Regions from separate parts of the Kitasatospora sp. NPDC048194 genome, predicted to be linked through region 3. Evidence: riboswitches for the same ligand, from Rfam matches in the RefSeq annotation. Region 3 holds a riboswitch; each other region holds the start of a gene.
What was found. Region 3 has a riboswitch for S-adenosylmethionine ahead of thrC (threonine synthase). Riboswitches for the same ligand answer to the same signal wherever they lie in the genome.

Region 1: it holds a riboswitch for S-adenosylmethionine, as region 3 does, so the genes downstream of both, ACGF07_RS30475 (IclR family transcriptional regulator) here and thrC (threonine synthase) in region 3, are expected to answer to the same signal.
Region 2: it holds a riboswitch for S-adenosylmethionine, as region 3 does, so the genes downstream of both, ACGF07_RS08950 (aminotransferase class V-fold PLP-dependent enzyme) here and thrC (threonine synthase) in region 3, are expected to answer to the same signal.

Annotation. Positions count from the first base shown of each region.
Region 1 is NZ_JBIDAK010000036.1:41,264-47,106, forward strand. It holds gene ACGF07_RS30465 (nucleoside deaminase) at 1-18, shown strand, start outside; gene ACGF07_RS30470 (hypothetical protein) at 129-1,283, shown strand; gene ACGF07_RS30475 (IclR family transcriptional regulator) at 1,311-2,024, opposite strand; SAM riboswitch class I at 2,226-2,368, opposite strand; gene ACGF07_RS30480 (glycosyl hydrolase) at 2,715-5,426, shown strand; gene ACGF07_RS30485 (hypothetical protein) at 5,600-5,843, shown strand, end outside.
Region 2 is NZ_JBIDAK010000005.1:75,964-81,806, forward strand. It holds gene ACGF07_RS08930 (c-type cytochrome) at 1-719, opposite strand, end outside; gene ACGF07_RS08935 (heme-copper oxidase subunit III) at 907-1,527, opposite strand; gene ACGF07_RS08940 (hypothetical protein) at 1,923-2,348, shown strand; gene trpD (anthranilate phosphoribosyltransferase) at 2,468-3,544, shown strand; SAM riboswitch class IV at 3,701-3,817, shown strand; gene ACGF07_RS08950 (aminotransferase class V-fold PLP-dependent enzyme) at 3,868-5,247, shown strand; gene ACGF07_RS08955 (Lrp/AsnC ligand binding domain-containing protein) at 5,256-5,537, opposite strand; gene ACGF07_RS08960 (rhomboid family intramembrane serine protease) at 5,534-5,843, opposite strand, start outside.
Region 3 is NZ_JBIDAK010000026.1:71,114-76,956, forward strand. It holds gene ACGF07_RS26740 (trehalose-6-phosphate synthase) at 1-1,192, opposite strand, end outside; gene ACGF07_RS26745 (glucosyl-3-phosphoglycerate synthase) at 1,231-2,253, opposite strand; SAM riboswitch class I at 2,397-2,532, shown strand; gene thrC (threonine synthase) at 2,550-3,857, shown strand; gene ACGF07_RS26755 (ubiquitin-like small modifier protein 1) at 3,884-4,162, shown strand; gene ACGF07_RS26760 (cold-shock protein) at 4,710-4,910, shown strand; gene groL (chaperonin GroEL) at 5,234-5,843, shown strand, end outside.

The DNA of each region.
Region 1 (5,843 bases), on a different contig from region 3:
ACGGGGTACTGGGGCTGACGGGTGCGGCCGGACCGGCGCCGCCCGTAGCCGTCCGTCAGACTGTTCCCGCGCCGCGGGCGGCGGAGCCCGGTCCGCGCGCGGTCGGCAGCACGCGGGGAGGAGAAGCGGTGGGGGCGGAGCTGATCGGGGCGGTGGCGGCGGCACTCGGCTGCGGCGATTCGGCGGTGGTGGACGTCGGCCCGGGGCACCGGCGGCTGGCCGTCCCGGACCGGCAGGGCGGGCGGTTCACCGTCGACGTCCTCGGCGACGGCGGCGGGGCGCACCGGGTGGTCCACCTGCTGCCGGGTGGCGGGCTCAACGTCGCCGCCGACTACTGCACCGCACGGGGCCGGAGCCTTGCGCGCTTCCTCGCCGACCACGGGTACCTGGTCGTCGGCACCACGCCGCGCGAGGACGCGTTGACGCCCGACCTGATCGGCCCGCACTGCGCGGACCGGGGCCTGGACGCCCAGCGGGCCGACCTCCGGCGGGTCGTCGCCGCCGTCGAGTCCGTCACCGGCCTGCCGTACGAGTTGCTCGGCCACTCGGCCGGGGCCGCGCTCGCGCTGGCGACCGCCGCACGGGACGGCGGCGAGCGGCTGCGCCGGGTGCTCGTCCTCGACACCACCGGCCCCTACGACCCGGAGACCGAGCCGGAGCTCGTCGCGAGAGCCTCGGCGCTGACCGACGGGTTCCGGCAGCTGTTGGCTGCGGGCACCTGGACCGTCGACCCCGGGCTGAAGGGCCTGTTCGCCCGCGCGGCCGCCGCCCCGGACGCCCCGAGCGGGGTGCCGCGACCGGTGCCCGGGGCGGCGCAGTTCAGCAACCTCGGCCTGCTGCACTACGCGCTGACCCGCACCCGGGAGCTGCCCGGGGCGGCGAACTGGATCTACCACCGGGGCCACAGCGCCGGTGAGTACGCCTTCGGCGCCACGCCCACCGAGGACCGCTTCGTCCTGGACCACGCACCGCTGCCGGTCTGGACGGCGGCGGTCTCCCGGCTCGGCAGCGGCCTGCAGGCGACCGCCCTGCTCCGCGACCTGGCGGCGCTCTGGGCCGGCCGGGCGGAGGTCCACCGCATCGACTGGTCCGCGATCCGGGCCGATGTCGTCTGGCTGAACGCCGAGCTCGGACGCGGCGACCACGACCTCGGCCCCCGCCTGGTCAGCCGGGGCGGCGCCCGGGTCGACTACCGGGTGGTGCCGGGCTACGGCCACGGCGACGTGGTCTGGTCGGCCACCGCCGAACGCGACGTGTGGCGGTGGCTCCTGCCCGGCCGCTGAACGGCCGGCCGGGCCCCGGTCGGCCCTTCAGGCCTGGGCGAGGGCTTCGCTGAGGCGGTTGGCCGCCTCGACGGCGGCCTGGGCCAGGTGCGGGCCGGGGTGCCGGGTGAGGCGCTCGATCGGGCCGGAGACGGAGACGGCGGCCACCACCCGGTTGGACGGGCCGCGGACGGGCGCGGCGACGGAGGCGACCCCGGGCTCGCGCTCGCCGATGGACTGCGCCCAGCCGCGGCGCCGCACCCCGGCGAGCGCGGTGGCCGTGAAGCGGGCGCCCAGGAGGCCGCGGTGGAGGCGCTCGGGTTCCTCCCAGGCGAGCAGCACCTGGGCGGCGGATCCCGCCTTCATGGACAGCGTGACGCCGACCGGGACGGTGTCGCGGAGGCCGGAGAGCCGCTCGGCGGCGGCCACGCAGATGCGGACCTCGCCCTGGCGCCGGTAGAGCTGCGCGCTCTCGCCCGTGACGTCACGCAGGTGCGTGAGGACCGAGCCGGCGGCGGCCAGCAGCCGGTCCTCACCGGCGGCCGCCGAGAGTTCCGTCAGCCGGGGGCCGAGGACGAACCGGCCCTGCAGGTCCCTGCTGACCAGGCGGTGGTGTTCCAGCGCGACGGCGAGCCGGTGCGCGGTGGGCCGCGCCATACCGGTCGCGGCGACGAGTCCGGCCAGTGTGGTGGGGCCGGACTCCAGGGTGCCGAGGATCGAGGTGACCTTGTCGAGCACGCCGACGCCGCTCGTGTTCTGCATGGGATGGGTACTCCAGTCTCGTACCCGTGAGCGGGGGGCGGATTCGCGCTCACGGGGGCTCCCCGCGGGGAGCGGGGGTGGTCAGCGAGGACGGGCCGGAGAGATCGGCCGAGTGCCTGCGCCGGGCACGAGACGGGTACGCGGAACGGCCGGGGCGGCGGAGAGCGCCCGGGCGAAGGACAGCACAGAGAGCACCGTGTCTCCTCATCTTTCCCGCGCCACGTTGGCGACAGGCCGGAGTTGGCACTGATCCCGGGCGGCGCGGCGCGTACTTCGGACGCCGGGTCGACCGGGGAGTTGCCGGGGCTTCGTAGGGCCGGTCCCTCCACCCCTCTGGATGATTCGCCAGGAACCATACAAGACTCCCCGGCCGGCCCGCCAAACCGGCCCCCCCGGCGGAGCCCGGCCGGTCAGCGGCGCTCGGGACGGGGGCCGGGCCGGTACGGCGGCCCGCACCCATTCGGGGAGGGATTCCCCCCGCGCCCGTCCGTCGCCGACCGTTCCCACCGCTCCGGCTGCTTCAATCTGCGGGACGAGGCCTTCCGGGCTTTCCAACTCTCTTCACTGAATTCGGTTTTAATCATTCGTTATGCGCGGGCCCTTCACTCCACCCGGCCGAACCGCGAGGCTTCCGACTGTTTCCGCCGGAGCCGCGCGACCGCGCGGCCCGCCGCATGGGGAGGACCCACCATCGTGCCCAACAGGCAACGCCGACGGCTGCTACTGCCCGCCGTGACCCTCACCGCGCTCGGACTGACCACCACCCAGGCCCTCGCCGCGCCGTCCGGGACACCCGGGCCTCGTCCGCACCAGGCCCAGCACCAGGCCGAGATCGGGGCGAAGCACGCGAAGAGGGTCCGGGGCGGCACGGGCTCCACCGCCGGTCCCGCCTTCAGCGCCAGGGCGGACGCCCCCGGCGAGGACGAAGGCGACGAGGCGGAGAACTCCGCCGAGGGCACCGCCCAGTACACCGAGGCCCGCACCGCCCCCGGGGTGGTCGCGCCCGGCGCGTACGGCGCCGCCTGGGCCCAGCTGCAGTCCATGCCGCACACCGGCGGCAGCTGGGACCACGTCACCGACAAGCCGTACAACTCCGACGACCCGCGCTACCGCGACGTCAACTCCAACTCCAGCGGCGGCTCCGGGTTCGTGACCGGCCGGATCACCGGCATCGCGGCCGACGACGACGGCTACGTCTACGCGGGCGGCGCCAACGGGGGCGTGTTCCGCTCCCGCACCGGCGGCGGGCAGTGGCAGTCCATCTCGGACAAGCTGCCGTCCCTCTCCACCGGCACGCTGAACCTCGACGGCGGTGGCCGGCTCTGGTACGCGACCGGTGAGTCCAACACCGGCGCGACCTCGTACGTCGGCACCGGCGTGTACGTGCTCGGCGACCCGAAGCACGGCGAGTTCCAGCCCGGCATGCGGGTGGGCGGCGCGGAGCTGGAGTCGACGATCATCCACGCGCTGCGCTTCGGCGGCGGCAAGGTGTGGGCGGCCACCAGCCGGGGCGTGTGGAGCCACTCCACCACGGACCTGTCCGGCCCCTGGGCGCTGGAGTTCGCACCCAACCCGGACTACCTGCCGGGCGGTTCGAGGGCGGGCGACCCGGCCGCGCCGTACAAGAACATCGCCAACGACATCGCGATCGACCCGAAGGACCCGACCAAGGTGGTCCTGGCGGTCGGCTGGCGCGGCGGCGACACCTACAACGGCTTCTACGCCAAGGCCACCGACGGCACCTGGCAGCGCGTCGGCTCGCTCGGCGACCTGCCGACCGACGCCGCGAACGTGGGCAACGTGACCTTCGCAGCCTCCGCCGACGGTTCCCGGTACTACGCGATCGACCAGTCCCCGGCGGTCATGGCGAGCGACCCGGACACCGGCCTGAAGGGCATCTACGTCTCCAAATCGGGCTCGCCGTTCGGCCCGTGGACCCAGATCGCGGACAAGGACAAGCTGAAGAACTCCGGCTCCGCGCTGCAGGACGCCGGCTACCAACCGGGCATCCAGGCCTGGTACAACCAGTTCCTCCAGGTCGACCCGGCCAACCCGGACCACCTCTACGCCGGCCTGGAGGAGGTCCTGGAGACCAAGGACGGCGGCTCCAGCTGGACCGTCCCGGGCCCGTACTGGAACTTCGGCTTCCCCTGTTGGAGCATCGACCCGGCCAAGCAGACCGGTGACTGCTCCCAGACCACCCACTCCGACCAGCACGCCATCGCCGTGGGGTCGTACCGGGGCAGGACCAGCGTGTACGTCGGCAACGACGGCGGGATCTACAGCCGTCCGATCAACGGCGCGGCCGACGCCTCCGGCCACGCCACCGACTGGAAGTCCCTGGCCGACGGCACCATGGACACCCTCCAGTACTACTCGGTGGGCGTCGGAAAGGACCCCGCGGACCGCTCCGGCCGGGGCGTCATCGTCAGCGGCGGCCTCCAGGACAACGGCGAGTCCATCCTGCGCGCCCACGACAAGGTGATGGGCTCCGACTTCGGCGGCGACGGCGCCGACACCCTGGTCGACCCGAACAACGGCTGCAACATCGCCGAGGAGTACGTCTACCTCGACATGTGGGTCACCCAGAACTGCGCCGTCAACGACGGCTCCTGGAGGAGCGACCCGAGCAAGGCCACCTCCTACGAGGTCGCCCCGCCCGACAAGGACACCAGCGCCGCGCGCTTCATCGCCCCGATCACCAGCGACCCGAAGGACGTCAACACCTGGATCGCCGGCGGCCGGCACGTCTGGGTCCAGCACAAGGGCTACGCCATCCGCAGCGGCAGCGAGTGGACCTCCGCCTACGACCTCGGCGCCGGCCACGTCGCCACCGCCGTCGCCACCGTCAACGGCACCGTGTACGCGGGCTGGTGCGGCCCCTGCAACAACCAGGGCTTCAGCCGCGGCATCGCCGTCGGCAACACGGACGGCACCGGCTGGCACCAGCTCAACCTGCCCGTCGACGGCACCCTGCCCAACCGCTACGTCTCCTCCTTCGCCGTCGACGAGAACGACGCCCGGCACGTCTTCGTCGCCTTCAACGGCTTCTCCCGCACCTGGACGGAAGGCCCCGGCGCCGGCAACGGCCACCTCTTCGAGACCCACGACGGCGGCGCCACCTGGACCGACGTCTCGGCCAACCTGCCGGACGTCCCCGCCACCTCCGTCAAGATCCTCCCCAACGGCGGCCTCGCCCTCGGCACCGACCTCGCCGCCTTCTACCGCGCCCCCGGCACCACCGACTGGCGCGTCCTCGGCCGCAACCTGCCCACCACCGCGGTGCAGCAGCTCAAAATCGGCCCGGACGGCAGGCTCTACGCCGCCACCTTCGGCCGCGGCATCTGGTCCTTCAACCTGCACAGCCTGGGCCGCGGCCGCTACGACGAGACCGACGACTGATCCCGTCCCTCCCGGCTCGCCTCCCACCGGTGCCCGGCACGCTGCTCACGAGCGTGCCGGGCACCGGCCTACCAGGCGCCGAGAGGTCGGCGCAGGCCGGAACCAGCGCTTCGCCGGTGCCGTCCAAGGTGGACGGATGTCAGCTGGACACCAGAACACCGGAGGCTCCCGCCATGAACCGACCCGCCGCCGTCGTGGCCGCCGTCCTGCTCCTCGGCCTCGCCACCGGAGCCTGCACGTCCGGAGCGGGCACCTCGACCCCACCGTCCTCGCCCGGCCGGAGCGCACCCGCGGATGCGACCGGCGCTCCGAGCCCCACGCCCACCACCGCAGCCGGCCAGCCGGCTTCTGCTGCGGACGCCTCCCCGGCGGTCACCGCGCCGGCTGTCCGTCCGACCGGGGCCGGCCGCCCCGCCG
Region 2 (5,843 bases), on a different contig from region 3:
TCGGTCACCGGACCGAGGCTGCCCAGGGTGAGACCGCCGGGGTTGGGCTCATCGTTGGTGGTGTGGCGGACGAAGGCCACGATCTGCTTCTTCTGCTCCTCGGGCATGGTGGTGTCCGGGAACGACGGCATGTTCTGCGGGCCGGTCTGCATGGCCTCGTAGATGTGCTTGGCGTCCACGCCCTCCAGCGACGGGGCGTACTTGCCCTTGGTCAGGGCACCACCCTGGCCGGCGAAGTTGTGGCACTGGGCGCAGTTGGTGCGGAACAGCTCGCCACCCTTGGAGATGTCCTCGGGGTCGGTCGAGGTGTACTGCTTCTGGTCCGGAGTGACCGGGCCGGGGCCGAGGGAGGCGACGAAGGCGGCGAGCTGGTCGATCTCCGCCTGCGTGTAGATGTTCTTCTTGCGCGGAACCTGGGCGCCGGGCTGCTGGGCCGGCATGCGGCCGGTGCCGACCTGGAAGTCGACGGCGGCGGAGCCCACGCCGACCAGGCTCGGACCGTCGCTGCCGCCCTGGCCGTTCAGGCCGTGGCAGGAGGAGCAGCCCACGGCGAAGAGCTTCTTGCCCTCATCGATCGCGAGCGACTGCGCGGCGACGTCGGCCTGCGCCTTGTCGGCGGGCGCGAACGCGGCGTACAGCCCCCCGGTTGCCGCCAGGGCGAGAAGTAGGACGACCAGCGCCGCCAATGGGTGGCGCCGTCGTGCGGAGAGCTTTTTCACGGAATAACCCCGGTGTCAGGATCTGGTCGACTGGTGGGTGCACCCGGCGGCCGGTCTGGCCGGCACGAGGCTGCCTGTCCAAGGCTGCGCGCGCGGTCGGTCGGTGGGAGCGTCGGCACCGGCAGAAGCGGCCCGTCGCCGGTGAGGGCGGGGGCCGCAGCCGGTGGCCAGCGACCTGATCAGCTGGTTACTTGATCAGGTAGATGGTCGCGAACAGGCCGATCCACACGACGTCGACGAAGTGCCAGTAGTACGACACGACGATCGCGGCGGTGGCCTGCTCGTGCGTGAAGCGCTTGGCTGCGTACGTCCGTCCCAGGACCAGCAGGAAGGCGATCAGACCACCCGTCACGTGCAGCCCGTGGAAGCCGGTGGTCAGGTAGAACACCGTGCCGTACGGGTCGGAGGACAGCGACAGGCCGTCCTTCTTGACCAGCTCGGTGTACTCGTAGACCTGGCCGCCGATGAAGATCGCGCCCATCATGAACGTGATGACGAACCACATGCGGAGCTTCTTCACGTCCCCGCGCTCGGCGGCGAACACGCCGAGCTGGCAGGTGAGCGAGGAGAGCACCAGGATGGTCGTGTTGACCGAGGAGAAGCCCACGTTCAGGGCGTGCGCCTTCTCGGTCCAGAACTCGGCTCCCTTGACGGAGCGGAGCGTGAAGTACATCGCGAAGAGGGCCGCGAAGAACATCAACTCGGAACTGAGCCAGACGATCGTTCCGACGCTGACCATGTTCGGTCGGTTGACCGATCCGTGCGCGTGCCCGGTTTCTACTGCTGTTGCTGTCGCCACGACGGACATTATGTCGGTCCCTTATTCCGTCTTCACGCCGGGGGGTGTCCCTCGGAGTGTCCGGTGCGTGCGGTATGCCCGCTTGGCGGTCGGCCGGGAGTCCGGACGGGGGCCGAGCTGCGGCGTGTCCCTTTTCTGACGGTTCCTCGACGGGCCCGCGACCCCTCTGCGCGGCGGGTCGCTGCACGGTCGGCGGAGCGTCCTGTTGTAGGGGACGGGGGCCGCATCGGCCGTCCGGGTGGTCTGGCCGCGCCAGGGTGACGGGCCGTCCTCCGGGCGGGTGAGCCGCGGGCGCGGCGGCTTGAGCAGGAACGTGCGCGAGGGGGGCCCGGAACCGGGGGGAACGGGGGTAGCATCCGGATCAGGTGAACGTGGTCCGGATCACACTTGAGGGAGCAGGGCCCATGGCGTACACGACCGACGAGACGCTCACCGTCCTCGTCTACAGCGACGACCGCAACACCCGCGAGGAGGTGCTGACGGCGCTCGGCCGCAGGCCCGCCGACGATCTTCCGGAGCTGTCCTACCTGGAGTGCGCGACCACCCCCGCGGTGCTCAAGGCGCTCGAGAAGGGCGGTGTCGACCTCTGCATCCTGGACGGCGAGGCGGTGCCGGCCGGCGGGCTCGGCCTCGGGCGCCAGCTCAAGGACGAGATCTACGGGTGCCCGCCGGTCCTGGTGCTGATCGGCCGGCCGCAGGACTCCTGGCTCGCCGCCTGGAGCCGGGCCGACGCCGCGATCTCCCGCCCGGTGGACCCGGTCGCCCTGGCCGCGGCGGTCGCCACCCTGCTGCGGGCGCGACTGGCCAAGCGGGCACCGGCCGCCCGCTGAGCGGTGCCGTCTCAGTAGTAGAGAAGACACCGCCGTGGGCACCCCGCCGGTCGATAGGCTGGCTCCATCCGTACGGACGTCCCCCGGTGCGGGGGAACCGACAACAGCTGGAGTCAGCCATGGTGAACGTGAACCCTGCGAACGGCGGTAGCGACCCCGCGCAGGTGGTTCGCACCTGGCCGGACCTCCTGGCGGCGCTGTTGAACGGGGAGGACCTCGACCGCTCGTCCACCGCGTGGGCGATGGACCGGATCATGAGCGGCGAGGCGTCCCCCGTCCAGGTGGCGGGGTTCATGGTGGCGCTGCGGGCCAAGGGCGAGTCGGTCGACGAGATCGCCGGGCTGGTCGACGCGATGTACCAGCACGCCGAGCCCCTGGACATCCCCGGGCCCGCGGTGGACATCGTCGGCACCGGCGGCGACCGTGCGAAGACCGTCAACATCTCCACCATGTCGGCGATCGTCGCGGCGGCCGCCGGGGCCAAGGTGGTCAAGCACGGCAACCGGTCGGCCTCCTCCGCCAGCGGCTCCTCCGACGTGCTGGAGAAGCTCGGCGTCGCGCTGGACCTGTCCGCCCGGCGGGTCGCGGAGGTGGCCGAGGAGGTCGGGCTCACCTTCTGCTTCGCGGCGAAGTTCCACCCCTCGATGCGGCACGCCGCCACCGCCCGGCGCGACCTCGGCGTGCCGACGGCCTTCAACATCCTGGGGCCGCTGACCAACCCGGCCAAGGTCACCGCGCACGCGATCGGCTGCTTCGACACCCGGCTGTCCGGGCTGATCGCCGGGGTGCTCGCCCGGCGCGGGGCGACGGCTCTGGTGTTCCGCGGCGACGACGGACTGGACGAACTGACCATCACCACCACCTCGCGGGTGTGGCTGGTGCGCGACGGGGTGGTCACCGAGACCACCTTCGACCCGCGGGACGTCGGCATCGAGCTGGTCGGCATCGAGGCGCTGCGCGGCGCCGACGCCGCCCACAACGCCGAGGTGGCCCGCAGGCTGCTGGCCGGGGAGCGCGGGCCGGTGCGGGACGCCGTGCTGCTGAACACCGCGGCGGCGCTGGTGGCGCTCGACCTGGGCGACGCGCCGCTGGCGGAGCAGCTCGCGGCGGGCATGGCGCGGGCGGCGGAGGCGATCGACTCCGGCGCCGCGCAGGACCTGCTGCGGCGCTGGGCGGACGCCACCAGCCATAGCTGAGGCGCCTCCTGGGCCCGTGCCGGTTCGCCGGTACGGGCCTACCGGTGTTCCCCGGGCCGCCCGGCACGGACGCTCCGGAGGCGGCGGGCGACACCGCTGTCCGGATGCTGGATGCCCGTTTGACCACCCGACGGGCCCGACCTACAGTCTTGGCCAGGTCATGAGCGACAGCGCCAAGCCCCAGCTTGCTGTCCGGCAACCCTCCGTCCGTGGCGGGGTGCCCTGGGTGAGGACCGGGTCGCCGGCGAACCGTCCGTGCGACAAGCGCGGACGCCCGACGACTGGCACTCCCGGGGTCCCCAACCCCGAAGGAGTGCGTCCCCATGTCCCTCTCCACCGAAATCTGCGCCCCGCTCGCCGTCCTCGGCCACGACGTCCAGGTCCCGCTGGCCAGCGGGGAGAAGGTCGGCTACGCGGCGCTCGACTACGCGGCCTCCGCACCCGCGCTCCAGCGGGTCTGGGACGACGTCGCCGCCTACGCGCCGTACTACGGCAGCGTCCACCGCGGCGCCGGGTACCTGTCGCAGCTCTCCACGGACCTCTTCGAGCAGAGCCGCCGGACCGTCGCCGACTTCCTGGACCTGCGCGACGGCGACCAGGTGGTCTTCACCCGGGCCACCACCGACTCGCTGAACCTGCTGGCCTCCGCCGTTCCGGCCGGCACCCGGGTGTTCGCCTTCGAGACCGAGCACCACGCCTCGCTGCTGCCCTGGGCGCACGCCGGGCTGGAGGTCGACTACCTGCGGGCGCCGCGCTCCCGGGCCGAGGCGGTGGTCGCGCTCGACGCCGCGCTGGCCGCCGCGCCGGAGGGGCCGAAGCTGCTGTGCGTCACCGGCGCCTCCAACGTGACCGGCGAGCTGTGGCCGGTCGCCGAGCTGACCGCGACGGCGCACCGGCACGGTGCCCGGGTGGTGCTGGACGCCGCCCAGCTGGCTCCCCACCACCGGGTCTCGGTCCGTGAGCTGGGTGTCGACTGGATCGCCTTCTCCGGCCACAAGCTGTACGCGCCGTTCGGCGCCGGTGTGCTGGCCGGCCGCTCGGACTGGCTGGACGCGGCCGAGCCGTACCTGGCCGGCGGCGGGGCGACCCGGACGGTGGCGCGCGAGGCCGACGGCTCGGTGGTCGTCCAGTGGCACACCGGCCCGGCCCGGCACGAGGCCGGCTCGCCGAACGTCATCGGCGCCTACGCGATCGCCTCGGCCTGCCGGGCGCTGACCGAGGCCGGCTTCGACGCGCTGGAGGCCCGGGAGCGGCTGCTGGTCGAGCGGCTGACGGCGGGGCTGGCGGAGATCCCGCAGGTCAAGGTGCTCAGCCTGTTCGGTCCGGACTCGGCCCGGGTGGGCGTGCTGTCCTTCGTCGTCCAGGGCTGGAACAGCTCGCACTTCTCGGCCGCGCTGTCCGCCGAGTACGGCATCGGGGTGCGCGACGGGCTGTTCTGCGCCCACCCGCTGGTGCGGACCCTGCTCGGGGACGAGGAGGTGGCGCCCTCCGAGTGCGGGGCGCCCGAGCCCTCGCTGCCCGGTGAGCGCAGCCTGAACGCGATCCGGGTGAGCTTCGGCGCCGGGACGCCGGACGAGCACGTCGAGCGCTTCCTGACCGCGGTCCGCGAGCTGGTCACGGACGGCGCCGCCTGGAACTACCGCAACGAGGGCGGCCGTTGCGTCCCCACCGTGGAGGTCGACCGCAGCCGCCGCGAGGGCTGAGCGGGGCGCTACTCGTCCAGGCCGAGGGCGAAGGCCGCTTCCAGGTCGTGCTGGGAGTAGGTGCGGAAGGCGATCTGGGTCTCGGTGTGGGCCACGCCCGGGACCTTGTTGAGCCGGCCCGGGATGACCTCGGCCAGGTCGTCGTGGCGGCGCACCCGGACCATCGCCACCAGGTCGTAGCCGCCCGTCACCGAGTAGACCTCGCTGACGCCCTCGATGGCCGCGATGGCCTCGGCGATCTCCGGGATGCGGTCGACGCTGGTCTTGATCAGGACGATGGCGGTGATCACTGTTCCGGCTCCTTCGTGGGGTGCGGCCAGCGTATCGGGCCCCGGCCGGGGCGTCTCGGGGGGTGGCGGACGACCGTGCAGGCGTAGAGGAATCCGGCGGAGAACCCGATCACGTGCACCAGATAGGCCACCCCGGGCCCGGCCGAGTGCACCGACCACCACTGGAGGGCGAACCAGAGGCCGAGCACCAGCCAGGCCGGGAAGCGCAGCGGAAGGAAGAGGAGCAGCGGAACCAGGGTGGTCACCCGAGCGCGGGGGTGGAGGCGCAGGTAGGCACCGAGCACGGCGGAGATCGCGCCCGAGGCG
Region 3 (5,843 bases):
GCCGGTAGGCGGCGAGGGAGCGCGGGAAGTCGTCGTCGACGTGCAGCATCAGCGGCTGCCAGGTGGGGGTGGCGAACTCGGCGTTGATGGCCTCGGCGAGTTCCTGGACGGCGGCCGTGTAGCTGCGGTACTCGGCGAGGTCGGTGCGGGAGGGGTACGCGAAGGCGATGTGCACCACCCGGTCGTGCCACTCGGGGCGGGTGCGCAGCAGGTGCCGGTAGGCCTGGAGGCCGCGGACGATGTTCTTGCTGAGTTCGGTGCGGTCGACCCGGACGATGGTGCGGCGGTCGCCGACGGCGGCGCGCAGGGCGGCGAGGCGCTCGTCCACGTCGGGGCGGTGGGAGCGCTCGCGGAGGAAGTCGGCGTCGGCGCCGAGGGCGTGCACGCCCAGGCGGGTGGTGCGGCCGCTGGGGGTCCCCCCGGCCGAAGGCTGGGGGAGGGTGACGGTGAGCGCCCCGGGGTCGACGGTGGCGCCGAGGAGGTCCTCGCAGCAGGCGGCGAAGGCGCGCGCCCAGCGCTCGGTGAGGAAGCCGGCCCGGTCGGCGCCGAGGATGCCGGTGAGGACGGCGCGGGCGACGTCGTCGGGCAGCAGCCGGTAGTACTCCGGCGGGGCCCACGGGGTGTGGGAGAAGTGGCCGATCCGCAGGTCGGGGCGGAGCTCGCGGAGCAGGCCCGGGACGAGCGAGAGGTGGTAGTCCTGGACGAGGACCGCGGCGCCCGGGGCGGCCTCGGCGGCCAGGGCCTCGGCGAAGGCGGTGTTGTAGGCCTGGTAGGCGGCCCACTCGGTGCGGAAGTCGGTGTCGAAGGAGGGCGCGGTCGGGGTCGCGTACAGCAGGTGGTGGACGAACCAGAGCGTGGAGTTGGCGATGCCGTTGTAGGCGTGGGCGAAGGTCTGCGGGTCTATGTCCAGCATCCGTACGGCCTGGCCGCCGACGTCGTGGCCGGCGCGGTCGAGACGGCCGTCGGGGGCGCCGGCCGCGGCTCGGCGGTCGGCGTCGTTGAGGGCCGCGCAGACCCAGACGGCGTCGGGGTCGTCGATCGCGGACAGGCCGGAGACCAGGCCCCCGCCGCCCCGGCGCAGCGTCAGGGTGCCGTCGTCGGCGGTACTGAACGACACCGGCCCCCGGTTGGATGCCACCAGGACGGGAGCGGTGCCGGTGGCACTCGAACGTTCGGTCGTGAGATCGCCCATGGTTGGGATGTTGCCGGGGGTCCGGGGTGGCAAACCCCTCAGTGGCGGGTGGCGTATTCGGTGATGGTGTGCATCGGGGGGCGCTCGAGGGCGGTGACGGGGTGGGTGTGCGCGATGAAGGCGCGGGTCTCCGGGTCGCGGGTGAACTGGGTGAGGTGGGGGTGGACCAGGTCGGCCGAGGCCTTGAGGCGGTGGGTGCGGTCGAGGCGTTCCAGGGCGGTGCGGTAGATGGTGGCGGCCATCCGGCCGAGGGCCTGGCCGTCCTGGTGGCGGTGGTGGCGGACGCCGACGTCGACCTGGGCCAGGGCGTCCAGCCCGGCCAGTTCCAGGGCGTCGACGAGGAGGCCGAGTTCGACGCCGTAGCCGGTGGGGAAGGGGAGCCGTTCCAGCAGCGACCGGCGGGCCGCGTACTCGCCGCCGAGCGGCTGGACGAAACCGGCGAGTTCCGGCCAGTGGAGGTTGAGCAGGGGGCGGGCGACGAGTTCGGTGACCCGCCCGCCGCCGGTCGGGACGACCGCGTCGGGGTCGCCCGCGGCCGCGCCGGTGACCTCGAAGGGGCGGTCGTACATCGCCTTGACCAGCTGGATGTTCCCGTCGGTCAGCAGGGGCCCGACGGTGCCGTAGACCAGGGCCGGGTCGAACTCGCGCAGGTCGGCGTCGACGAAGCAGACGATGTCGCCGTGGGTGACCAGCAGCGAGCGCCAGAGCACCTCGCCCTTGCCGGGGACGGCGGGCAGCCGGGGCAGGATGGCGTCCCGGTGTTCCACCCGGGCGCCGGCCGCGGCGGCGGTGGCGGCGGTGGCGTCGGTGGAGCCGGAGTCGAGGACGACCAGTTCGTCGACCAGGGGGAGGCGGTCCATCAGTTCGCGGCGGACGGTGCGGACGATGTCGCCGACGGTGGCCTCCTCGTCGAGGGCGGGCAGGACCACGCTGACGGTCTGCCCGGTGCGCCGCTTGGCCTCCAGCAGGGTGTGCACCGGCCGGTCGGCCGCGCTCCACGAGCGGCGGCGCAGCCAGGACGCCGCCTGCGGGAGGAGTGCGGGGGTCGGTTCGGCGGGCACGGTCGGTCTCCTCGAGGGGGCGGTTTGGACGGGCCATCTCGCGTGGCGGACGGTCCCGTTCGGGATCGACGCCTTCGGATACAGTCTTCGTACAGCTGCCGGACCTCCGCACGCCGGGGTCGCCGCTGAACCACAACTTCACAAGCTCATCCAGAGGGACTGAGGGAACGGCCCGTTGACGTCCCGGCAACCTTCTCGCTCGGCTGTCGTTCACAGGCCCCGGCGGGACAGGTGCCAATTCCGGCCTGTGGCGCGACCGCGTCACGGGGAAGATGAGGAGAGAGGCCTCCGCCATCATGGCTATCGACACCGTCGCACCCTCCCCCGGCGCCCGGCCGGCGGGATCCCCCACCGTCGACCTCGGCCCCGCCGCCGCCCTGTCCTGTCGGGAGTGCGGCGCCCGGTCCCCGCTCGGTCCGAGCTTCGCCTGCGCGGAGTGCTTCGGGCCGCTGGAGATCGCCTACGAGTTCGGCGACGAGCGCGCCGAGGAGCTGCGCAAGCGGATCGAGGCCGGTCCGGCGTCGATCTGGCGGTACGCGCCGCTGCTGCCGGTGCCGGCCGACGTGGCCTCCAAGCCGAACCTGAACCCGGGGTGGACCCCGCTGGTGAAGGCGGACAACCTGGGGCGGGAGCTCGGGTTCACCGCGCCGCTGCACGTCAAGGACGACTCCGGGAACCCCACCCACTCGTTCAAGGACCGGGTGGTGGCCTGCGCCATCGAGGCGGCGCGGGCGTTCGGCTACACCACGCTGTCCTGCTCCTCGACCGGCAACCTGGCCGGCGCGGTGGGCGCGGCGGCGGCCCGGGCCGGGTTCCGCTCCTGCGTGTTCATCCCGCACGACCTGGAGCAGGGCAAGGTCGTGATGGCCGGGGTGTACGGCGGCGAGCTGGTCGGCATCGAGGGCACCTACGACGACGTGAACCGCTTCTGCTCCGAGCTGATCGGGGACCCGGCCGGCGAGGGCTGGGGCTTCGTGAACGTCAACCTGCGCCCGTACTACGGCGAGGGTTCCAAGACGCTGGCGTACGAGATCTGCGAGCAGCTCGGCTGGCGGCTGCCGGAGCAGATCGTCATCCCGATCGCCTCCGGTTCGCAGCTGACGAAGATCGACAAGGGGCTGCAGGAGCTGATCAGGCTCGGCCTGGTGGAGGACCGGCCGTACCGGATCTTCGGGGCCCAGGCCGAGGGCTGCTCGCCGGTGTCCGCCGCGTTCAAGGCGGGCCGGGACGTGATCAAGCCGGTGAAGCCGGACACCATCGCCAAGTCGCTGGCGATCGGCAACCCGGCGGACGGCCCGTACGTGCTGGACATCGCCCGCCGCACCGGCGGCGCGGTCGAGGACGTCACCGACGCGGAGGTCGTGGCGGCGATCCGGCTGCTGGCCAGGACCGAGGGCATCTTCGCCGAGACCGCGGGCGGGGTGACCGTCGGCGTGCTGAAGAAGCTGGTCGAGACCGGTCAGCTGGACCCGGCCAAGGAGACCGTCGCGATCAACACCGGCGACGGCCTGAAGACGCTGGACGCCGTCTCCGACGCCGGGATGACCGCCGTGATCCGCCCGACGCTGGAGTCCTTCCGCTCCGCCGGTCTCGCGTCCGCCTGACCCGACCCCACCCCGCTAGGAGAGCCATGAGCGCCAACGTCCGCATCCCCACCATCCTGCGCACCTACACCGGCGGCGCGGCCGAGGTGACCGCCGAGGGGGCCACCCTGGCCGAGGTCATCGCGGACCTGGAGAAGAACCACGCGGGCATCTCCGCCCGCATCCTGGACGACACCGGAAAGCTGCGCCGATTCGTCAACGTGTACGTGAACGACGACGACGTCCGCTTCGCGGACGGCCTGGAGACCGAGATCAAGGACGGCGCCGGCATCTCGATCATTCCGGCGGTGGCCGGCGGCTGCTGAGCCCCGCGTCCGCTTCCCCGGCCGCCCGCACCACGGAATTCGGCTCTCCGTCGGTGCGGGCGGCCGTCGGTATTTCGGCGGGAATATTCCGGGTCGGGTGGGAGTAGAGTGTGGCTCGGCTGGGAACAAGGCTCCCCTTTCGGCTCGCACGCCGCTCGGCCCGAGGCCGTCCGGACGTTGAGACCGGCTCGTGCCCCCGGCCGTGAAACATGTCAGGCAGATGTCAGAATTCCTGCACGGATTTGGGTAATTCGTCCGCTATGTCCGGCGTGAAATGCCGACTTCCTCCCGGTTTGTTCGGCCTTGTCTCTTGACGGGTCCCGTGAATTCCCGGCGGCTGGCCCTGTTGCAGAGGGCGTCGATCCGGATACATTCAGCCGCGGTCGACGCAATCGCCCGCTCACCGGAAGCCGTTCGGCGTTCCGCGCGGGGATTGCGGCGTGCACGGCTGCGCCCAGGGGGGGTTCCCCGGGCCGGCCTCCAACCAGACCCGGGCCCGCGACCTGCGGGCGCGTGAAGGGCCAGCACAGCACTAGGGGAGTTCGGAATGGCTCAGGGCACCGTCAAGTGGTTCAACGCGGAGAAGGGCTACGGCTTCATCGCGGTCGACGGTGGTGCGGACGTCTTCGTCCACTACAGCGCGATCCAGATGGACGGCTACCGCACCCTCGAGGAGGGCCAGCGGGTCGAGTTCGAGATCTCCCAGGGACAGAAGGGCCCGCAGGCGGACATGGTCCGCGCGGTCTGACCCCCTTCCGCTCCAGGAGCTCGGCGCGGCCCACTGCTGGTGGAACCCTCGCTTCTCGGCGGGCCCGTACGACGTGCGTCGTACGGGCCCGTTCGCGTTTCCCGGCGGCTCCCGCGGCGGCTCGCGGGTCGCCGATTGGGCTTGCACTCGACCACCTGGAGTGCTAATCATTGGCGTTAGCACTCACAGCGTGAGAGTGACAGCGGACCGGGTCGGTGAGGCCCCCGGGAGCGGTAGGGGAATGGACCCCCGCACACCAGGGCCGTCCGTCGCGGGCACCCCTTGGTCCGAGCAGTCGACCGTGTCCCGGAGGACCACTTCAGATGGCCAAGATCATCGCCTTTGATGAGGAAGCTCGCCGCGGCCTTGAGCGTGGCATGAACCAGCTCGCCGACGCAGTGAAGGTCACGCTCGGCCCCAAGGGTCGCAACGTCGTTCTGGAGAAGAAGTGGGGCGCCCCCACGATCACCAACGACGGTGTCTCCATCGCCAAGGAGATCGAGCTCGAGGACCCGTACGAGAAGATCGGTGCGGAGCTCGTCAAGGAGGTCGCCAAGAAGACGGACGACGTCGCGGGTGACGGCACCACCACCGCCACCGTGCTCGCCCAGGCCCTGGTTCGCGAGGGTCTGCGCAACGTCGCCGCCGGCGCCAACCCGATGGCTCTGAAGCGCGGCATCGAGAAGGCCGTCGCCGCCGTCTCGGACCAGCTGCTGGCCCAGGCCAAGGACGTGGAGACCAAGGAGCAGATCGCCTCCACCGCCTCCATCTCCGCCGCCGACACCCAGATCGGCGAGCTGATCGCCGAGGCCATGGACAAGGTCGGCAAGGAAGGCGTCATCACCGTCGAGGAGAGCAACACCTTCGGCCTGGAGCTCGAGCTCACCGAGGGCATGCGCTTCGACAAGGGCTACATCTCCGCCTACTTCGCCA